Regions from separate parts of the Mycobacterium novum genome, predicted to be linked through region 2. Evidence: riboswitches for the same ligand, from Rfam matches in the RefSeq annotation. Region 2 holds a riboswitch; the other holds the start of a gene.
The links. Region 2 has a riboswitch for S-adenosylmethionine ahead of G6N19_RS06035 (hypothetical protein). Riboswitches for the same ligand answer to the same signal wherever they lie in the genome.

Region 1: linked by a shared signal. The riboswitch ahead of G6N19_RS14310 (bifunctional o-acetylhomoserine/o-acetylserine sulfhydrylase) and the one ahead of G6N19_RS06035 (hypothetical protein) in region 2 are both predicted to bind S-adenosylmethionine.

What each region holds. Positions count from the first base shown of each region.
Region 1 is NZ_AP022562.1:3,083,696-3,092,730, forward strand. It holds gene G6N19_RS14275 (ATP-binding cassette domain-containing protein) at 1-326, opposite strand, end outside; gene G6N19_RS14280 (NADH:flavin oxidoreductase) at 393-1,592, opposite strand; gene G6N19_RS14285 (bifunctional methylenetetrahydrofolate dehydrogenase/methenyltetrahydrofolate cyclohydrolase) at 1,653-2,501, shown strand; gene G6N19_RS14290 (DUF3017 domain-containing protein) at 2,546-2,788, shown strand; gene G6N19_RS14295 (DUF732 domain-containing protein) at 2,785-3,219, opposite strand; gene G6N19_RS14300 (class I SAM-dependent methyltransferase) at 3,324-4,076, opposite strand; gene metX (homoserine O-acetyltransferase MetX) at 4,073-5,209, opposite strand; gene G6N19_RS14310 (bifunctional o-acetylhomoserine/o-acetylserine sulfhydrylase) at 5,232-6,554, opposite strand; SAM riboswitch class IV at 6,686-6,806, opposite strand; gene G6N19_RS14315 (NADP-dependent isocitrate dehydrogenase) at 6,950-9,035, shown strand, end outside.
Region 2 is NZ_AP022562.1:1,312,940-1,321,974, forward strand. It holds gene G6N19_RS06030 (hypothetical protein) at 1-519, opposite strand, end outside; SAM riboswitch class IV at 977-1,088, shown strand; gene G6N19_RS06035 (hypothetical protein) at 1,191-1,856, shown strand; gene G6N19_RS06040 (TM0106 family RecB-like putative nuclease) at 2,007-5,384, shown strand; gene G6N19_RS06045 (hypothetical protein) at 5,394-5,795, opposite strand; gene G6N19_RS06050 (AAA family ATPase) at 5,792-8,254, opposite strand; gene G6N19_RS06055 (DEAD/DEAH box helicase family protein) at 8,412-9,035, shown strand, end outside.

The DNA of each region.
Region 1 (9,035 bases), 1.8 Mb from region 2:
CTGCCGGCCTGGCCCTGGTGCCGCCCGACCTCGAAGGACAGTCGCGGGCCGTCCGGGTTGCCCAGGTTGACACACTGGCCGTCGCGGATGTCGACCATCGGCACCCGCTGGCCGTTGACGTAAATGCCGTTCAGCGAGCCGTTGTCGATTCCGAGCCATCTGCCCTGCTCGAAGCGCAGCAGCAGGTGCGCGCGGGAGACCAGTGGATGCGGGATACGGATGTCGGCGCGCAGGTCACGCCCGATGACCACGTCGTGGCCTGCGGAGAATGTGCCTTGCGACCCGTCATAGCGCACGGTCAGCACCGGCGGAGCAGGGTGACTCATCGGATCAACTGTATCGGGCGGACAGAAGTGACCGCCGGTCCGCGCGCCGCGAGTCGGCGCGGATCCTCAGCGCAGGACGTCCGGGGCGCCGGTGACAACGCAGTGGGTGCGCTCATAGATCGTGGGCATGCACTGGTTGCAGTGGATGCATTCCGACACCGTCGCCGGCTCGGCCGCGATCCGGTTGACCAGGTCCGGTTCGGCCAGCAGCGCCCGGGCCATCGCGACGAACTCGAAGCCCTCGGCCATCGCCTGATCCATGGTCTCTCGGTTGGTGATGCCCCCCAACAGGATCAGCGGCAGCGACAGCTCGGCGCGGAACAGCCGGGCGTCGTCCAGCAGATAGGCGTCGTGGTACGGGTACTCGCGCAGGAACTTGTTGCCCGTCATCCGCATGCCCCAGCGCAACGGGGGCGGGAAGACGTTCGCGAACTCCTTGACCGGGGCATGCCCGCGGAACAGGTACATCGGGTTGACCAGCGAGCTGCCGGCGGTCAGCTCGAGGGCGTCCAGGCCGCCGTCGTCCTGCAGCCACTTGGCGGTGGTCAGCGACTCGTCCAGGCTGATGCCGCCGCGCACCCCGTCGGACATGTTGAGCTTCGCCGTCACGGCGATCTGGCCGGCGCCGTCCTTCTCGACGGCCTGGCGGACCGCCTGCACGATTCCGCGGGCCACCTTGGCCCGGTTGCCCAGCGAGCCGCCGAACTCGTCGGAGCGGCGGTTGATCAGCGGCGACAGGAACGAGCTGGCCAGATAGTTGTGACCGAGGTGGATCTCGACGGCGTCGAAGCCGGCGTCGACGGCGCAGCGGGCGGCGTCGGCGTGCTGGGCGATGACTGCGTCGATGTCGTCGCGGGTGGCCTTCTTGGCGAACCTCATGCCGATCGGGTTGAAGAACCGTACCGGCGCCAGCGCGCGGGCCTTGTTGGAGCGGGCGTCGGCGACCGGGCCGGCGTGGCCGATCTGCGCGCTGACCGCCGCACCCTCGGCGTGTACGGCCTCGGTGAGCCGGCGCAGCCCGGGCAGGGCCTCCGGGCGCATCCACAGTCCGTCGTCGGAGGTGCGGCCGCCGCGGGAGACCGCGCAGTAGGCGACGGTGGTCATGCCCACCCCGCCGGCGGCCGGCAGCCGGTGGTAGGTGATCAGGTCGTCGGAGACCAGCGCGTCGGGGGTGCGGTTCTCGAAGGTGGCGGCCTTGATGACCCGATTGCGCAGCGTGATCGGGCCGAGCTTGGCCGGACTGAAGACGTCGGGAGCAGCAGGCATTCCCGGAGCTTAACCCCGACGGTGACGTCGGATCCGGCGGGGAATGTCACAATGTCCGGCGTGGGTGCGATCACGTTGGACGGCAAGGCCACGCGCGACGAGATCTTCGTCGACCTCAAAGCCCGGGTGGACAACCTCGCCCGGGCGGGCCGCATTCCGGGGCTGGGCACCATTTTGGTCGGCGACGACCCGGGCTCGCACGCCTACGTGCGCGGCAAGCACGCCGACTGCGCCAAGGTCGGCATCACCTCGCTCCGCCGCGACCTGCCGGCCGACGTCAGCGCGGCGCAGCTCGACGACACCATCGACGAGCTCAACGCCAACCCGGAGTGCACCGGTTACATCGTGCAGCTGCCGCTGCCCCGCCATCTCGACGAGAACGCCGCGCTGGAACGCGTCGACCCGGCCAAGGACGCCGACGGGCTGCACCCGACGAACCTGGGCCGGCTGGTGCTGGGAACCCCGGCGGCGCTGCCGTGCACGCCGCGCGGGATCGTGCACCTGCTGCGCCGCTACGACGTGCCGATCGCCGGCGCCCACGTGGTGGTGATCGGCCGCGGGGTGACCGTCGGGCGCCCGCTGGGCCTGCTGCTGACCCGCCGGTCGGAGAACGCCACGGTGACGTTGTGTCACACCGGAACCCGCAACCTGCCGGAGCTCACTCGCCAGGCCGACATCATCGTCGCCGGTGTCGGGGTGCCGCATCTGCTCACCGCGGACATGGTGCGTCCCGGGGCGGCCGTCGTCGACGTCGGCGTCAGCCGCACCGATGCCGGACTGGTCGGCGACGTGCATCCGGACGTGTGGGAGGTGGCCGGTCACGTGTCGCCCAACCCCGGCGGGGTCGGCCCGCTGACCCGGGCCTTCCTGCTGACCAACGTCGTCGAGCGGGTCGAGAGCGGACTGTGACGCGCGCGGACGTCCGCCGGCTGGTCGCCGCCCAGTGGCCGATCATGCTGGTCGGGCTGATCTTCGTGGCGGCGTTCGTGTTGGCCGGCGCGAACTTCTGGCGTCGCGGCGCCCTGCTGATCGGGATCGGCACCGCGGTGGCCGCCGCGCTGCGGCTGGTGTTGTCCGAGGAGCGGGCCGGGCTGCTGGTGCTGCGGGACCGGGGACTGGACTTCGCGACGATGACGACGGCCGCCACGGCGATGGTCTATATCGCCGCGACCGTCGACCCGCTGGGAACCAGTTAGGCGGCGGGGATGACCGGAATCGCCGGAATCGCCGGGATGCCCCCGGTCAGACCGGGGATGCCGACCGACATCCCCGGGATCTGCGGCAGTTCCGGAAGCTGGCCGCTGGCCAGCTGCGCCAGCATCTGCGGGCAATAGGCCTGCACCGCGATCTCGGTGAACAGCTGCGCCATCTCCGGCGACATGGCGGGCCCGCCGCCCAGTGCGGTGACCGGGGAGGCCACCGAGGCCGCGGTGCCGGCCGGCTCGGTCAGCATCGGGCAGACGGACTGGCCCAGCTCCGCGGTCGCGGCCGGGTCACCGACGGGCACGCCCGCCCCGGCAAGATCGGACAAGAACGAGGTGTCGATCGGACTCGCCTGCGCCGGCGCCGCGGCGCCGATCAGGCCGGCACATATCCCCAGGCCGGTCAGGGCCACGAAGCGTCGCATTATCTCCCCCGTCTATCTGCCCGGCGCCGAGCGGCACGGGGACTGGTGGTTGAAATTCTGCATCAAAGGGATAACGCCGACGAGTCGGCCGGGTCACGGTTTGCCTACGACGGGTCCAGCGTGGCCCGCACGCACACCGTGATGTAGGGCAGCGCCAGCCCGGTCGAACCGACCAGCGCCGGATGGGTGGCCAGCAGGTGGCGGACCTGATCCAGCGTCTTGGTGCGCACTGCGTCCGGTGAGGTGATGCAGTAGCTGCGGGAGGCGACCAGGTCGATCAGCGCCTGGGGAGTCAGGTAGTTGGTCCACTCCAGCTGGTGGTGTTCGATCGCACCGAACGGCGCCGGCAGTGTCACGCCGCCGTCGACGGCGTCGCGGGCGTCTTCGCGGCCGATGATCTCGCCGAGTTCCTTGACCCAGCCCAGCCGCTCGTCGCGGGTGTTCCACACCAGGCCCAGCCGGCCGCCCGGGCGCAGCACCCGGATCAGCTCGGGGATGGCCCGTGCCGGGTCGAACCAGTGCCAGGCCTGCGCCACCAGCACGGCGTCGACGCTGTCATCGGGCAGCGGGATCTGCTCGGCGGTGCCCAGCAGGGCCGGGGTCTGCGGCAGCGAGGTCTGCAGCACTTCGAGCATCTCGGCGATCGGGTCGACGGCCACCACGTTCAGGCCGCGCTCGACCAGCCGGGTGGTGAGCTTGCCGGTGCCGGCACCCAGATCCAGCACGTCGGCGGCGTCCGGTGGCAGCAGCCAGTCGATCGCCTCCGGCGGGTAGGACGGGCGGCCCCGTTCGTAGGCGGCCGCCTGCGAGCCGAACGACAGCGATCGATCGTGCCGGGGCTGCCGCGACCGGTTCACCGCCGGTGCACCCCCGCCGAGTCCGCCAAGTCCAGGGTCTGGCGGATCAATTCTCCGACGCGGTCGGTCTCCAGCAGGAAGCCGTCGTGGCCGTAGTCGGACTCGACCACTTGCAGGCGCGCGCAGCCGGGTAGCAGCTCGGCCAGCTCGGCCTGCAGGCGCAGCGGATACAGCCGGTCGGAGGTGATCCCGGCGACCACGGCCGGTACCGGGCAGTCGCGCAGGGCGGCGGCGACCCCGCCCCTGCCGCGGCCCACGTCGAAGCCGGACAGCGATTCGGTCAGCGTGACGTAACTGCCGGCGTCGAACCGCGCCACCAGCTTGCCGCCCTGGTGGCCCAGGTAGCTCTCCACCGCGTAACGCGGGTCCGCTGGGTCTTCCTCGGCCTGCGCTCTGTTGCCGAATCGCCGGTCGAGTTCGGCCTCGCCGCGGTAGGTCAGGTGCGCGATGCGCCGGGCGATCGCCAGCCCGCTCTCGGGACTGCGGCCGGTGCCGTGGTAGTCGCCGCCGCACCAGTCCGGGTCGGCCTTGATCGCGGCGATCTGGGTGCTCTGGGTGCCGATCTGGTCGGCGGTCGCCCGGGCGCCGACGGCCAGCAGCAGGCCGGCGCGCACCCGGTCCGGGTGGCCGATCATCCACTCCAGCCCGCGGGCGCCGCCCATCGAACCGCCCACCACCGCGGCCACCTCGGTGATGCCGAGCGCGGCCAGGGCGGCGATGTCGGCTTCCACCTGATCGCGAATCGAGATGGCGGGAAACCGTGAGCCCCAGGGTTTCCCGTCGCGGGCCAGCGAACCCGGGCCGGTCGATCCGCGGCAGCCGCCCAGGGCGTTGGTGGCCACCGCGCACCAGCGGGAGGTGTCGATCGGGGCGCCGGGCCCGACGATCCCGTCCCACCAGCCCGCGGTGGGATGTCCGGGCCCGGCCGGCCCGGTGACATGGGAGTCCCCGGTCAGCGCGTGCAGCACCATGACGACGTTGTCGCGACGCGGCGACAGCTTGCCCCAGCGCTGCACGGCGATATGGACGTCATCGAGCACCGCTCCGCTCTCCAAGCGCAGCGGGCCGATGCCGACCGTGCCGGTCTCTCCCTCGGCGGGCAGCACGTGGGTCGAGAATTCCGAAATCGTCACCGTGGCCTCTTTGACAACCGCCTCAACGAGCCGCCAGCGCAGACGATTCGCCGAGCTGTGTTGCGGCTGCGGCGAACCCGAGTTCCAGGTCGGCCAAGATGTCATCGATGCCTTCGATGCCGACCGCCAGCCGGACCAGGCCCGGGGTGACGCCGGTGGACAGCAATTCGTCTCCGGAGAGCTGGCTGTGGGTGGTGGACGCGGGGTGGATCACCAGCGAGCGCACGTCACCGATGTTGGCGACGTGGCTGTGCAGCTGCAGCGCGTTGACGAATGCCTTGCCGGCCTCGATACCGCCGGCCACCTCGAACGAGAGCACCCCGCCGACCCCCTTCGGGGCGAGCTGCTGGGCCCGCTCGTACCACGGTGAGCTGGGCAGCCCGGCGTAGTTGACGCTCAGCACGTCGTCGCGGGCGGCCAGGAATTCCGCGACCCGCTGGGCGTTGGCGACGTGACGCTCGACCCGCAGGCTCAGCGTTTCCAGGCCCTGGGCGATCAGGAAGGCGTTGAACGGCGAGGCCACCGACCCGTAGTCGCGCATCAGCTGGGCACGGATCTTGATCGCGTAGGCCGGCGGGCCCAGGTCGGCGTAGACCAGGCCGTTGTAGCTGGGGTCGGGGGTGGTGAACCCGGGGTGGCGACCCTGGGTCCAGTCGAAGTTGCCGCCGTCGACGATCACGCCGGCGATCGCGGTGCCGTGGCCGCCCAGGTACTTGGTGGCCGAGTGCACCACGATGTCGGCGCCCTGGCTGATCGGCTGGATCAGGTACGGGGTGGCGATGGTGTTGTCGACGATCAGCGGCACGCCGTGCTCGTGCGCCACCGCCGAGACACCCGGGGTGTCGAGGATGTCGATCTTGGGGTTGGAGATGCTCTCGGCGTAGAACGCCTTGGTGTTCGGCTGGACCGCCGCGGCCCAGGACTCCAGGTTGTCGGGGTCCTCGACGAAGCTGACCTCGATGCCCAGCTTGGGCAGCGAGTAGCGGAACAGGTTGTAGGTGCCGCCGTACAGTCGCGGGCTGGCCACGATGTGGTCGCCGGTGCCGGCGAGGTTGAAGATCGCGAACGTGCTGGCGGCCTGGCCGGCCGACAGCAAGGTGGCGCCCACCCCGCCCTCGAGCGCGGCGATGCGTTCCTCGATGACGGCGTTGGTGGGGTTGGTCAGCCGGGTGTAGATGTTGCCCGGCTCGGCCAGCGCGAAGCGGGCCGCGGCCTCGTCGGTGTCGCTGAACAGGTACGAGGTGGTCTGGTAGATCGGCAGGGCGCGTGACCCGGTTTCCGGGTCACCGGCGTGGCCGACGTGGATCTGCTTGGTCTCGAACGACCAGTTGTTACCGGCGGTCATAGATAGATGCTTTCTGAAGAGAAGTGTTGTCGCTGGGGCAGGAGAGGTGTCAGCGACGACAACAACGGTCTGATCGGCGCAAGGAGGCACGCATCAGGTTCCCCTGTCTACTCGGGGGGCCCGTTGTGGCGGACCCGCGCTTGCCGCGTAGCCGGCGGTGGCTACTCAACCCGGTCAATCACCCGGGGCACCCCACCGCGGTTGGAGGGTTGCCGGCCAGCAAGCCGGGGCTTCGCGCTGGCACTCATGACCGCTTGGCAGCCTATCGCATCTATCGGAGGTGCCGCCACCTGCTCACCGGCCGGTGGCCGCCGTTGGCCGGTACGCGATACTTGAGGCCGCCGTGTACCACGCGGAACAACAGACATACGAACCCTGACGCCGGGAGAACAGCCATGTGCGCCGACCAGCCGACCATCATCTACACGCTGACCGACGAGGCGCCGCTGCTGGCGACGTACTCGTTCCTGCCGATCGTGCAGGCCTTCACCGAGCCCGCGGGCATCGACGTCAAATCCAGTGACATCTCGCTGGCCGCGCGCATCCTGGCGGAGTTCCCCGATGTTCTCACCGAGGAGCAGCGGGTGCCCAACAACCTGGCCGAACTCGGGCGGCTGACCGAACTTCCCGACACCACGATCATCAAGTTGCCCAACATCAGCGCGTCGGTGCCGCAGCTGGTCGCCGCGATCAAGGAACTGCAGGGCAAGGGCTTCGCGTTGCCGGACTATCCGGCCGACCCCAAGACCGACGCCGAACGCCAGACCCACGACCGCTACGCCAAGTGTCTGGGCAGTGCCGTGAACCCGGTTCTGCGCCAAGGAAACTCCGACCGTCGTGCGCCCAAGGCGGTCAAGGAGTACGCCCGCAAGCACCCGCACAGCATGGGGGAGTGGTCGCAGGCGTCGCGCACCCACGTGGCCACCATGCGCCACGGCGACTTCTACCACGGCGAGAAGTCGATGACGCTGGACCGCGCCCGTGACGTGAAGATGGAGCTGAAAACCAAGGGCGGCAAGACGATTGTGCTCAAGGAGAAGGTTGCGCTGTCCGACGGCATGATCATCGACTCGATGTTCATGAGCGTGCGCGCGCTGCGCGAGTTCTACGAACAGGAGATGGAGGACGCCCGCAAGACCGGCGTGATGTTCTCGCTGCACGTCAAGGCCACCATGATGAAGGTCAGCCACCCGATCGTGTTCGGCCACGCCATCAAGGTGTTCTATAAGGACGCATTCGCCAAGCACCAGAAGCTCTTCGACGACCTGGGCGTCAACGTCAACAACGGCCTGGTCGACCTGTACGACAAGATCGAGACGCTGCCGGCCTCCCAGCGCGAAGAGATCATCGAGGACATGCACGCCTGCCACGAGCAGGGTCCCGAACTGGCGATGGTGGATTCGGCCAACGGCATCACCAACTTCCACTCGCCGTCGGATGTCATCGTCGACGCCTCGATGCCGGCGATGATCCGGGCCGGCGGCAAGATGTACGGCGCCGACGGGCGGACCAAGGACACCAAGGCGGTCAACCCCGAATCCACTTTCGCGCGGATCTACCAGGAGCTGATCAACTTCTGCAAGACCCACGGCCAGTTCGACCCGGCCACCATGGGCACCGTGCCCAACGTCGGCCTGATGGCACAGAAGGCCGAGGAATACGGCAGCCACGACAAGACCTTCGAGGTCCCCGAGGCCGGGATCGCCGACATCGTGGACCTGGACACCGGTGAGGTACTGCTGACCCAGAACGTCGAGGCCGGTGACATCTGGCGGCTGTGCACGGTCACCGACGCCGCCATCCGCGACTGGGTGAAGCTGGCCGTGGAGCGCGCGCGGATCTCCGGCATGACGGTGGTGTTCTGGCTGGACACCGAGCGTCCGCACGAGGCCGAGCTGCGCAAGAAGGTGAAGGCCTACCTGGCCGACCACGACACCGAGGGCCTGGAGATCCAGATCATGCCGCAGGTGTGGGCGATGCGCTACACCCTGGAGCGGCTGATCCGCGGCCAGGACACCATCGCCGCGACCGGCAACATCCTGCGTGACTACCTCACCGACCTGTTCCCGATCCTGGAGCTGGGCACCAGCGCCAAGATGCTGTCGATCGTGCCGCTGATGGCCGGCGGCGGCATGTATGAGACCGGCGCCGGCGGTTCGGCGCCCAAGCACGTCAAGCAGCTGGTGGAGGAGAACCACTTGCGGTGGGACTCGCTCGGCGAGTTCCTGGCGTTGGGCGCCAGCTTCGACGACATGGGCGCCAAGACCGGCAACCGCGGCGCGAAGATCCTGGGGCAGACGCTGGACACGGCGATCGGCAGGCTGCTGGCCGACAACAAGAGCCCGTCGCGCAAGACCGGGGAGCTCGACAACCGCGGCAGCCAGTTCTTCCTGGCCAAGTACTGGGCGCAGGAGCTCGCCGCGCAGACCGAGGACGCCGCGCTGGCCGAGCATTTCGCCGCGGTGGCGAACGGGTTGGAGA
Region 2 (9,035 bases):
GCGGTAGCGCGGAATGGCATCGACGTCGCGCGGTTGGCCGCTTTGCTCCATGAGGTACAGCGCCACCACCTGCGGACCGACCACGAACAGCCCAGCGGCCGAGAAGACCGCCGGCAGGCCGGTAAGCATGCCATGCAGGTCAGCATCCCCAAGCGCATTGCTGATCACGTAGTGCAACGCGACACCGCGTCGTTCCAACTCCTGAACGACGACGCCGGCGGTCGCAGCCAGGTAGTCGGCGACGCTCTGCCCCCAAAAGAGTTCCTGGAAGCAGGATTTGTAAACGTCGTCGACCGCAACGGCCGCGATCAACATCAAGTCGCGGTCATCGAGGACGCCGGCCAGCAGTCCCACCCGCTGGCTCAGCGCCGCCACGGATTGTTCTCGCTCAACGTCGGAGAGCGCCTCGAGTTTGTCGGCGCCGGCGACGATGGCGCGGCTCGGCGCGTCCCAGAGGTAGGCCAGGGTAGGGAAATCCCAACCGCCAGCACTTGCCGCCGCGGTCCCACTATCGGTCATCGTTCACCCTTCCGGCGGCGCCGCGGACGGGCGCCCACCACTTGCACGCGCGGTGTGCCGGCTCTTGCCCCGGGGGCACCGTCGGTGGCCGCGCGGTTGCCGAGGCATCGGGTCAGGTCCCCGATCAGCCGTCCACTCCTGAGCCGCCTCCACGGTAACGGGAGGCTGTGACATGTCAGGGCGTCGTGCGCACACCCGCGCTGGGCCTTTCATGACCGGTTCGCGCGACTGATCGGTTTCACCAAAGACAGCCACAACGCCTGGGTGAGCACGACCGACAGGCGATGAGGTGGGCGATTCGCCGAATCGTTGATGCCGTCTACTCGGCCTCGCTGTGCCCTGGCGGGCTACCGACGGCGCGCTCTATTGCAGCCTGGTGTCCAAGCAATACAAGGGATCTTGTCCGCCGGACCTCATAACCGCGCCGTTGTCGGCGTGCCCCGCTATCCTGAAGTGGCTTCATGAGTTGCCGTCGCGAAGCTCCGACTGGACGGCACGCCAACCCCACGCTCGTGGGTGGCTCGGATGACGAAGCGGTCCGCACCAACCGGTGTGGATAAGAGCGCCTCCCGAGCGGAGGCTCGGAACTTGGAGATCTCCATGGCCCCTAACGATGCGCCGGAACGTCCGAGTGCAGATGCGCAGTGCGATTCGTACGGGGAGGCATTGTCATGAGTGAGTACACCCTCGACGACCAGTGGCGGTCGTTCCAGACCTTTATCGCGACGTACGTCGCGGGCATGGTGCACCCCAGGGATGTCTTCACCATCTCCCTGAGATCGGCGGTAATGCCTCCGCTCGTGGAGTTCCGGTGCGATCCCGCGGGTCTGGCCCGATTCAGCGTGGGTCCGTTGTCGTGGAGCGACGACGATGGTGCGAGCGTCCCAGTTCCGCGAGAGAAGATCAATCAGGCTGCCGCGCAGACGGTGCAGGTGCTCCGTGAGCACCAAGATGATCCGCGCGAGTTGCGCCTCAGCGGCAGCGGCCCCGCGAGTTCGGTGGCGGTGCTGGCCAGAAGTGGGTTCATGAACGGCGATACAAGCAACCCCGCCCGCAAAGCGGCCTATGCGATGAGGATGTCAGCCGACGTCGATGTAGATGGTGACGTCATCGATGCAGCGGCCCGGACAGTCGGCCAACGCGTCTTCGAAAGAAGCAGAAATGCCTCGTTCGCATCGATCGCCTTCTCAAACGCGTTGGCGGGACTGCGAACTTGGGTCGATCCCTTCAGTTCGACGCCCAAGACCGGATTCCAGGTGGGCGTCCGTTCGCCGCGAGAAGCCGAGGAAACCGACGCGGCTCGCACCGACGGTCAGCAAGAGGCGCCGGCAACGTGACCAACACAGTGATTACCGGCATCGTGATCCCGCTGGCCCCCTGTTCGGGGGGCTACTACGACCCGACGCACGGGACATGCGCACCTGACGAGCCGGTATATCCGGCGCCGTTCTATCACCGGCACGACAACGCGCAGGGAGGATCACGCGGTGGCTGACCTGATTCCAACCGAACATCTGCTGACCCCGTCCAAGATCACCGCCTGGCTGGATTGCGCGCACTATCTGACGCTGCGCAACCAGGTCGACGCCGGAACGCTGCCGGAACCGAAGTCGACCTTCGGGGAGTTCGCGAGACTATTGCTCGACAAGGGGCTACAGCATGAACAGCAGTGTCTGGAGAGGCGCGAGTCCGGGGACATATCTGTTCTCAGGGTTCCCGGTCGGCGCGAGGGCGAGACGTTCGAGGCGTGGGTGGCCCGCACCGGCAACCCGTTCGACGACGGATGGGACATCATCTATCAGATGCCGTTGATCCACGACGGGGTGCGCGGCATCGCCGATTTCCTGGTGCGCACCGCCGACGGCGGGTACGAGCCGGTGGACGCCAAACTTGCTCGCGCCGAAGCCAAGCCCGGCCACGTGTTGCAGCTCTGTTTCTACGCCGACGCGTTGGAAGCACTCACCGGGGTGCGTCCCGAGCACATGCACCTGTGGTTGGGCTCGGGGAAGACCGAGACGCTGCGGGTCAATGATTTCAGCCCCTACTGGCGCCGATTGCGCAAGCAGCTGACCGAGACGCTGGCGGGCGGACCCGAAGCCGGTACTGTTCCGAGGCCTTGCGCGTACTGCGATTTCTGCGAGTTCAGAACGCTCTGCGATCAGCAGTGGCGCGACGAGGGTGCGCTGAGCCTGGTGGCCGGGATTCGCACACCGGATACCGCGGCCTTCGAGGCCGCCGGCATCACCAACATCACCGCGCTGGCACGGGCCCAGACGGCTGTGGCGGGAATGGGTCCACGGCGGCTGCAGCGGTTGACCGAGCAGGCGAAGCTGCAGCTTCAAGCAGCGTTGCTGGCCGAGTACGAGGCACCCCCATTCCGGCTCATCGAGCCCGGCGAAGATCCGGTGTGGGGGCGCGGGTTCGAGGAACTGCCCCGCCCCGACGACGGCGATGTGTTCCTCGACTTCGAGGGCCACCCGTTCTGGCGGGTCGAGACGGGGCTGTTCTTCCTGTTCGGTCTGCTGGAACGCGACAGAGACGGGCAGTGGCACTACCGCAGGTGGTGGGCGCACGATCTCGAGGCGGAAGCCGCGGCAGCAGCCGAGCTGATCGACTACCTCGCGCGGCGGCGGGCGGCCTTCCCCGAGATGCACGTCTACCACTACAACCACACCGAACGATCGTCGCTGGTAACGCTCGCCGAGAAGCACAACGTCGCGCAGCGGGCGTTGGCGGAACTGATCGAGACCGGCTTGTTCGTGGACCTTCTGCTGGTGGCCCGCAACAGTATCCAGGTCGGCACCGAATCCTACGGCCTCAAAGCCCTGGAGCGGCTCACCGACTTTCAACGCAGCCACGACATCGACAAGGGCGCCGGCGCGGTACTGCAATACGAAGAATTCATGAAACACGGCGGCCAAGCCCGATTGGACCGCATCGCCGTCTACAACGAAGACGATGTGCGAGCGACGATGGCGCTACGAGATTGGTTGGTACAGCACCGTCCGGCTGAGTTGGCGTGGCGCGAAAGCGTCCTCGAACCGGACCCCGGGTTGCCGGAACTCGACGTGCACGTAGAGCAGTTGCACGCCTTCCCCGCCGATACTTCCGAGTACCTTCTCGGTGATCTGCTCGGATACTGGCGCCGAGAATGGTTCGCCTACATCGGGCCGAAGATGGCCAAGCTGCAGGGCGACACCACCGCCCTACGGGACGACCCCGAAGCTCTGACAGAACTACAGTACGTCGGCGAGGTCGAGCGGCTGGGCAAGACCGGGAAGCCGATCACCCCGGGGCTGCGCTTCGTCTTCCCCCCGCAATCGCTCCACCGTTTCCCCTACGACGGCGGAAGTGTCATGTTCGTCGACGCCGAAGGCCAACGGTTCTCTTGCGCGATTGAGAACCTCGACCGCAGGAACCACCTTCTCGACCTGCAGTGGGGCACGAAGGTGCGGGAAGCCGGGATTCTGCCGCCCAGTGTGGTGCTCCTGCACGACTGGATCGGTCCGGAACCGAAGCGCGAGGCACTCTCGGGCTTTGCCGCCCAGCTGCTCGACGGTGCCGACACCAACCCGGTGACAATGGCGCTGCTGCGCCGCGAGCTACCGTGCTTCACCGACGGTGCCGGGCCGCTCGGTGGTCTTTTCACCGACGATCTGGCCGACATGAGGCGCTGGGTGACCAAACTCGACAACAGCTTCGTCGCGATCCAGGGCCCTCCGGGCGCGGGAAAGACTTACAGCGCAGCGCGTCTCATTCGCACGTTGATACTGGAGGGACGACGCGTCGGGGTTACCGCGACGACGCACCACGCAGTCGACCACCTGCTGAAGAAGGTGGTGGAGCTGTTCCGCGACAACGGCGATATCGACAAGCTCAACGCGGTGAAGAAGCCGAAGAGCGGTTCGACATGGGTTCCTGACGGCACCACGGCCGGCAGCAAAACCAAGTGCGCCCGGCGCGATGTAAACCTCGTCGCCGGTACGACGTGGCTCTTCGGTTCGAAGGAGATGCGCAACTCCCCCGTCGATGTGTTGTTGATCGATGAAGCCGGCCAAGTGTCGCTGGCCGACGCCCTTGCGGCATCATTGTCGGCGCGCAATGTCGTTCTGCTCGGTGATCCGCTGCAACTGTCGCAGGTCGCCCAGGCCAGCCACCCCAACGACAGCGGGCGCAGCGTACTGGAACACATCCTCGGCGAGGCCGCGATCATGCCCCGCGATCGTGGTGTCTTCTTGTCGAAGACCTACCGCATGCACCCTGACGTGTGCCGGTTCATCTCCGAGGAGATCTATGCCGGCCAACTCGGCCATGATTCGAGCTGCGAGCAGCAGAACACGGTGGCCGGAACCGGACTGCGCTGGCTGCGGGCCGAGCACCGCGGCAACAGCACATCCTCGGAGCAGGAGGCAGAGCTGATCGCGGCCGAGATCGCTCGGCTGGTCGGCACCATCTGGACCGACGAGGACGGCGACGAAAACCCGCTGACAGTCTCAGATTTCATGGTGGTCGCACCCTTCAACCATCAGGTGCGGATGATTCGAGACCGGCTCGATGCCGACGCGTCGACCCGTGGTGTGGCGGTCGGCACCGTCGACAAGTTTCAGGGCGGTGAGGCGGCGGTGGTGTTCTTCTCAATGACCACCTCCACCGGGGAGGACATCTCCCGAGGCGCCGACTTTCTGTTCTCCCGCAACCGGCTCAACGTCGCGATCAGCCGAGCCCGGTGCCTGGCATATCTGGTGTGCACCGAGGAGCTGCTGAACGCCCGCGCACGCAACGTGGAGGACATGCGGTTGATCGCGACGCTGAATGCGGTGGTGGAATACGTCGAAAGGGGTCATGGTGCTGGCGCGAGCACATGAGTGCCGCTGTCATGTGCCAGCTGTGTCTCCTGCAGCAGGCACCGTCCCCGACCGTATCCCGCTGAAGTATGCGTCCCGAACCGCCGCGCACAACACCCGAACCTCTCCCACCGTCGGCGAAAGCTGGTAGGCGTGTTGGTGGCAGAAGCCGCTCAGCTGGTGCCAGGCGTCGATGAGGACTCCGCCGGCCGGCGTGGTGTCGAGCGACTTAAGTACGGCGAGTTTCGCCTTCTGCGTCCCGACCACCGCCTGCCCCCCGCACAGCACCGCGCAGCGGGCGTCGATCAGCTCCTCCACCGCCTGGCGTGCCAGGAATGCCGCGAGGCGCGCGGAGTTGCCCACTGCCGCGCCGTCCGGGGAGTCCAGCAGTGCGTCGGCCCGCGCGAGCAGTAGTTCGCCGGTGGTGGTCAACGGTTCTCCACGATATCGCGCACCGTCTTGCGGAGATCCGCGACGCTGTTGCGGTCGAGCGCGGCGCCCTTGTGGACGCCCGAAGCGCAGATGGCTATCGTCGGGAAGCGGTGTGGCCGATAGGCTTTCCAGCCGGACACATCGCCTGAGGCGTCCCCGGTCAGCGCCAGCGCCACCCGACTCTGGGTCGTCATCGCCTTCTCCCACTCGGCATCGGACTCGTGGTAGGCCACGCCGGCCTTGGCCCGGTCGCTGAAAAACCGCTGGTGCGCGGCGGCCTCGATCGCCATGCGGAACAGGCCGGGTGCCGCCTTCCGCTTGATCAGGTCATCCAGGTCCTCATCGAAGATCACCGCTTCGGCATCAGCGACGTACCGCTCGGCCGGCAGGTCGTTCTCCTTCACCACGACCACCGACTGATGCTCTCGGGTGACGTCGAGCAGCTGGGCGGGCACCGAGCGGGCGCGGATGGCCGCCGGCAGCCGGTCATCGTGGGAGAAAACGATCACCTGACGGGTCTTCGCAAGCTCAATCAACACGTCGAGGAACCCGCTGATCTTGGCTGGGTCCATCGCCTGGATCGGGTCGTCAAGCACGATAAACCGGAACGGGCTGGCCGCGGTGGTCGCTCGCGGGATGAACAACGCCAGCGCGAGTGCGTGCAGTTCGCCCTGGCTCATCACCGACAGGGCTCCGGCCGGTACCCCGTCCACGGTCCCGTCGATGACGGCGCGGCGGCGGGTGGCCGATCCCTCCAGGGTGATGCTGCCCAGGTCGACGTTGCTCTCATGGCGCATCCGGCCCCAGATGTGCTGAGCTTGGCCCACCATCGGGGCCAGGCGCCGGTCCCGCAGCGTTTCGGCATTGGCGCGCAACCATTTCAGCGCCGCCTTCACACGATCGAGGCGGTCATCGTCGTTGCGGGCCGCGGTCTCCAGCTCGACCCACGCCGCGATCGTGCGGGCGATCGGCGCCCAAGCGTCCTCCAGCTCGGCGGCACGCTGGGCGGCCTCGGCCCGCAGCGCGGACGCGGCCTCAGCCACGTCCAACGCCGCCACCTCCAGGTGGGTCGGCAGGTCGGACAAGCTGTCGGGCGCTGACCGCGCACTCGCCAGTGCATCGTTGAAGGCCGACAGCGCGGGCAGGTCGACTCCCTCGATCGGGGGTTGGCTCGTGACGGTTCCAAAGAATCCGTCGGCCGCCGATCGCGCCCGCGCCAACCGCTGCGCCATCGCCTGATATTTGATGGTGCTCGCGTCGGCTTCCTTCAGCCGTTCCTTGGCTGCCGTCCGCCAGGCGGCGTCGATAGTTCCGGTCTCGCAGACCGGGCAGACGCCGTCACCGATGTCGGCGTGCAGATGCAGCGCCTCGCGCAGCAGGGCCGCCCGTGCGGTCATCACCTTCATTGCGGCATCGGCCCCGGCCACATGGTCATCGATCGCAGCCCGCAGCTCGCCTGCCACCTCGGTGGCTTTGACCGGCTCGGGGACGATCAGTGCGGCCAGTGACCGCAGCTGTGCGATGGTGGCCGCCTGCGCGGTGTTGGTGCCCAGCGTCGTCGCCGTGATCGCCTCGAGGTCGTAGGGCGTGCGCGCGGTCAGTTTCTTGACCTGCGCCGCACGGGGGTCCGACGAGCTGTCCAGGGTCTTGCGCAGTTGGGTCCGTGCCTCGTTGGCGGCCTTGCGTGGCCCGCTTAGCTGTTTCTCGGCGTCCTTGAGCCGGTTGTCGGCGTCGGCGATCAGGTCCAGTCCGAGGAGGCGGTTGAGGGAGTCGTAGAGCGCCGACGGTGAGTCCTCCAGACGGCCGCCGAGCTCGTCGTAGGACATGAGCGGACGGTGGGTCTCGAGCGCCTGGTCCCAGCCGAGCGCGGTGACCGGCTCACGCTTTTGCCCTTTGATCTGCGACCACCGGCGGGCACCGTGCAGCTCTGCCCCCGTCGCCCAGTCGACGCCGACGGTGGCGGTGGTTCCGCCGCGCGCATCGTCGGGTTCCATGGCGAAGTCGATGGCGATCGCCGCCGGCTCGCCCATATGCAGGTTCCGCCAGGAGGTTTCCCAGTGCTGCCCCTTCTTGTTGTCCCACCGGTAGCTCGAACCCGTCAGGGCATACTCCAGAGCCTCGGCGAAGCTGGATTTCCCGGATCCGTTGCGGCCACTGATCACCGTGATCCCGTAGTACGGGTTGAGTTCCAGCGTTGCGCGCGGGCCGATCCCGCGGAATCCCGACACCGTGATCGAACGCAGAAACGCCCGCAACGGCGCTGGCGTATCTGTCGTCGTGGTGTCGGGGCGCTGGGGTACCGGGGCCTGGCCGCCCAGCTGCTCGGTGAGGTCGTCGTCACCGTGCAGTGCCGCGGCGACCAGGTAGGCGGTCTCTTCGCTCACCGTCTCGTCGGCGTCGAGCAGTTCCCAGACCTCCGCCTCGACCGAACCGCCGAGCTCCGCGCCGTCCACTGTCATGTCCTTTCCCCGAAGTAACCCGCAGCTTCGCATACGAGACCGACGGACGGCGGCCGCGCGGGTGTCTTGCCATCGTCCATCGCGCGAGGCTGTCGGCGCCGCTCGGCATAATGCTGGCCAACCGCCGCGAGACGGCCGCCCGACCCGAAAGTGAACAATGCCCTCCCCGGAGTCCCCGTTCTTCGACATCCCCCGCGCCGAGTGGATTGCCTCGAACCGGTCCGCCTTCGCGGTGTGGGACGCCTTCCCCGTCAATCCAGCCCACGCACTGGTGGTGTCGCGCCGCCAGATCAGCGACTGGTGGGCGGCCACCCCGGAAGAACGCACCGATCTGATGGCCTTGGTTGACGACGTGCGTGCCCACATCGCGCAGCGCCACGAACCGGACGGCTTCAACGTGGGCTTCAACTCCGGGACGGCCGCCGGCCAAACCGTAGACCACCTGCACCTCCACGTCATCCCGCGCTACACCGGCGACATCGCGGACCCGCGCGGCGGCGTGCGCAACGTGATCCCTTCTCGCGGCAACTACTTGGCCGACCCAGCCGAGAGTCTCGAAGAGCCCGGGCTGACATCGAAGACACCACTGTTGGTCGACGGCCAGGTGCGGTTGCTACTGCCTGAGTTGGTGCAGCACCTACGCGACGTCGATTACGACCACGTCGACATCGTCGTCAGCTTCATCAAGATGTCCGGACTGAATCTGATCATCGGGGCGCTTCAGGACGCCCTGGAGCGCGCCGCAACCGTGCGGATTCTCACCACTGATTACCTATCGCTG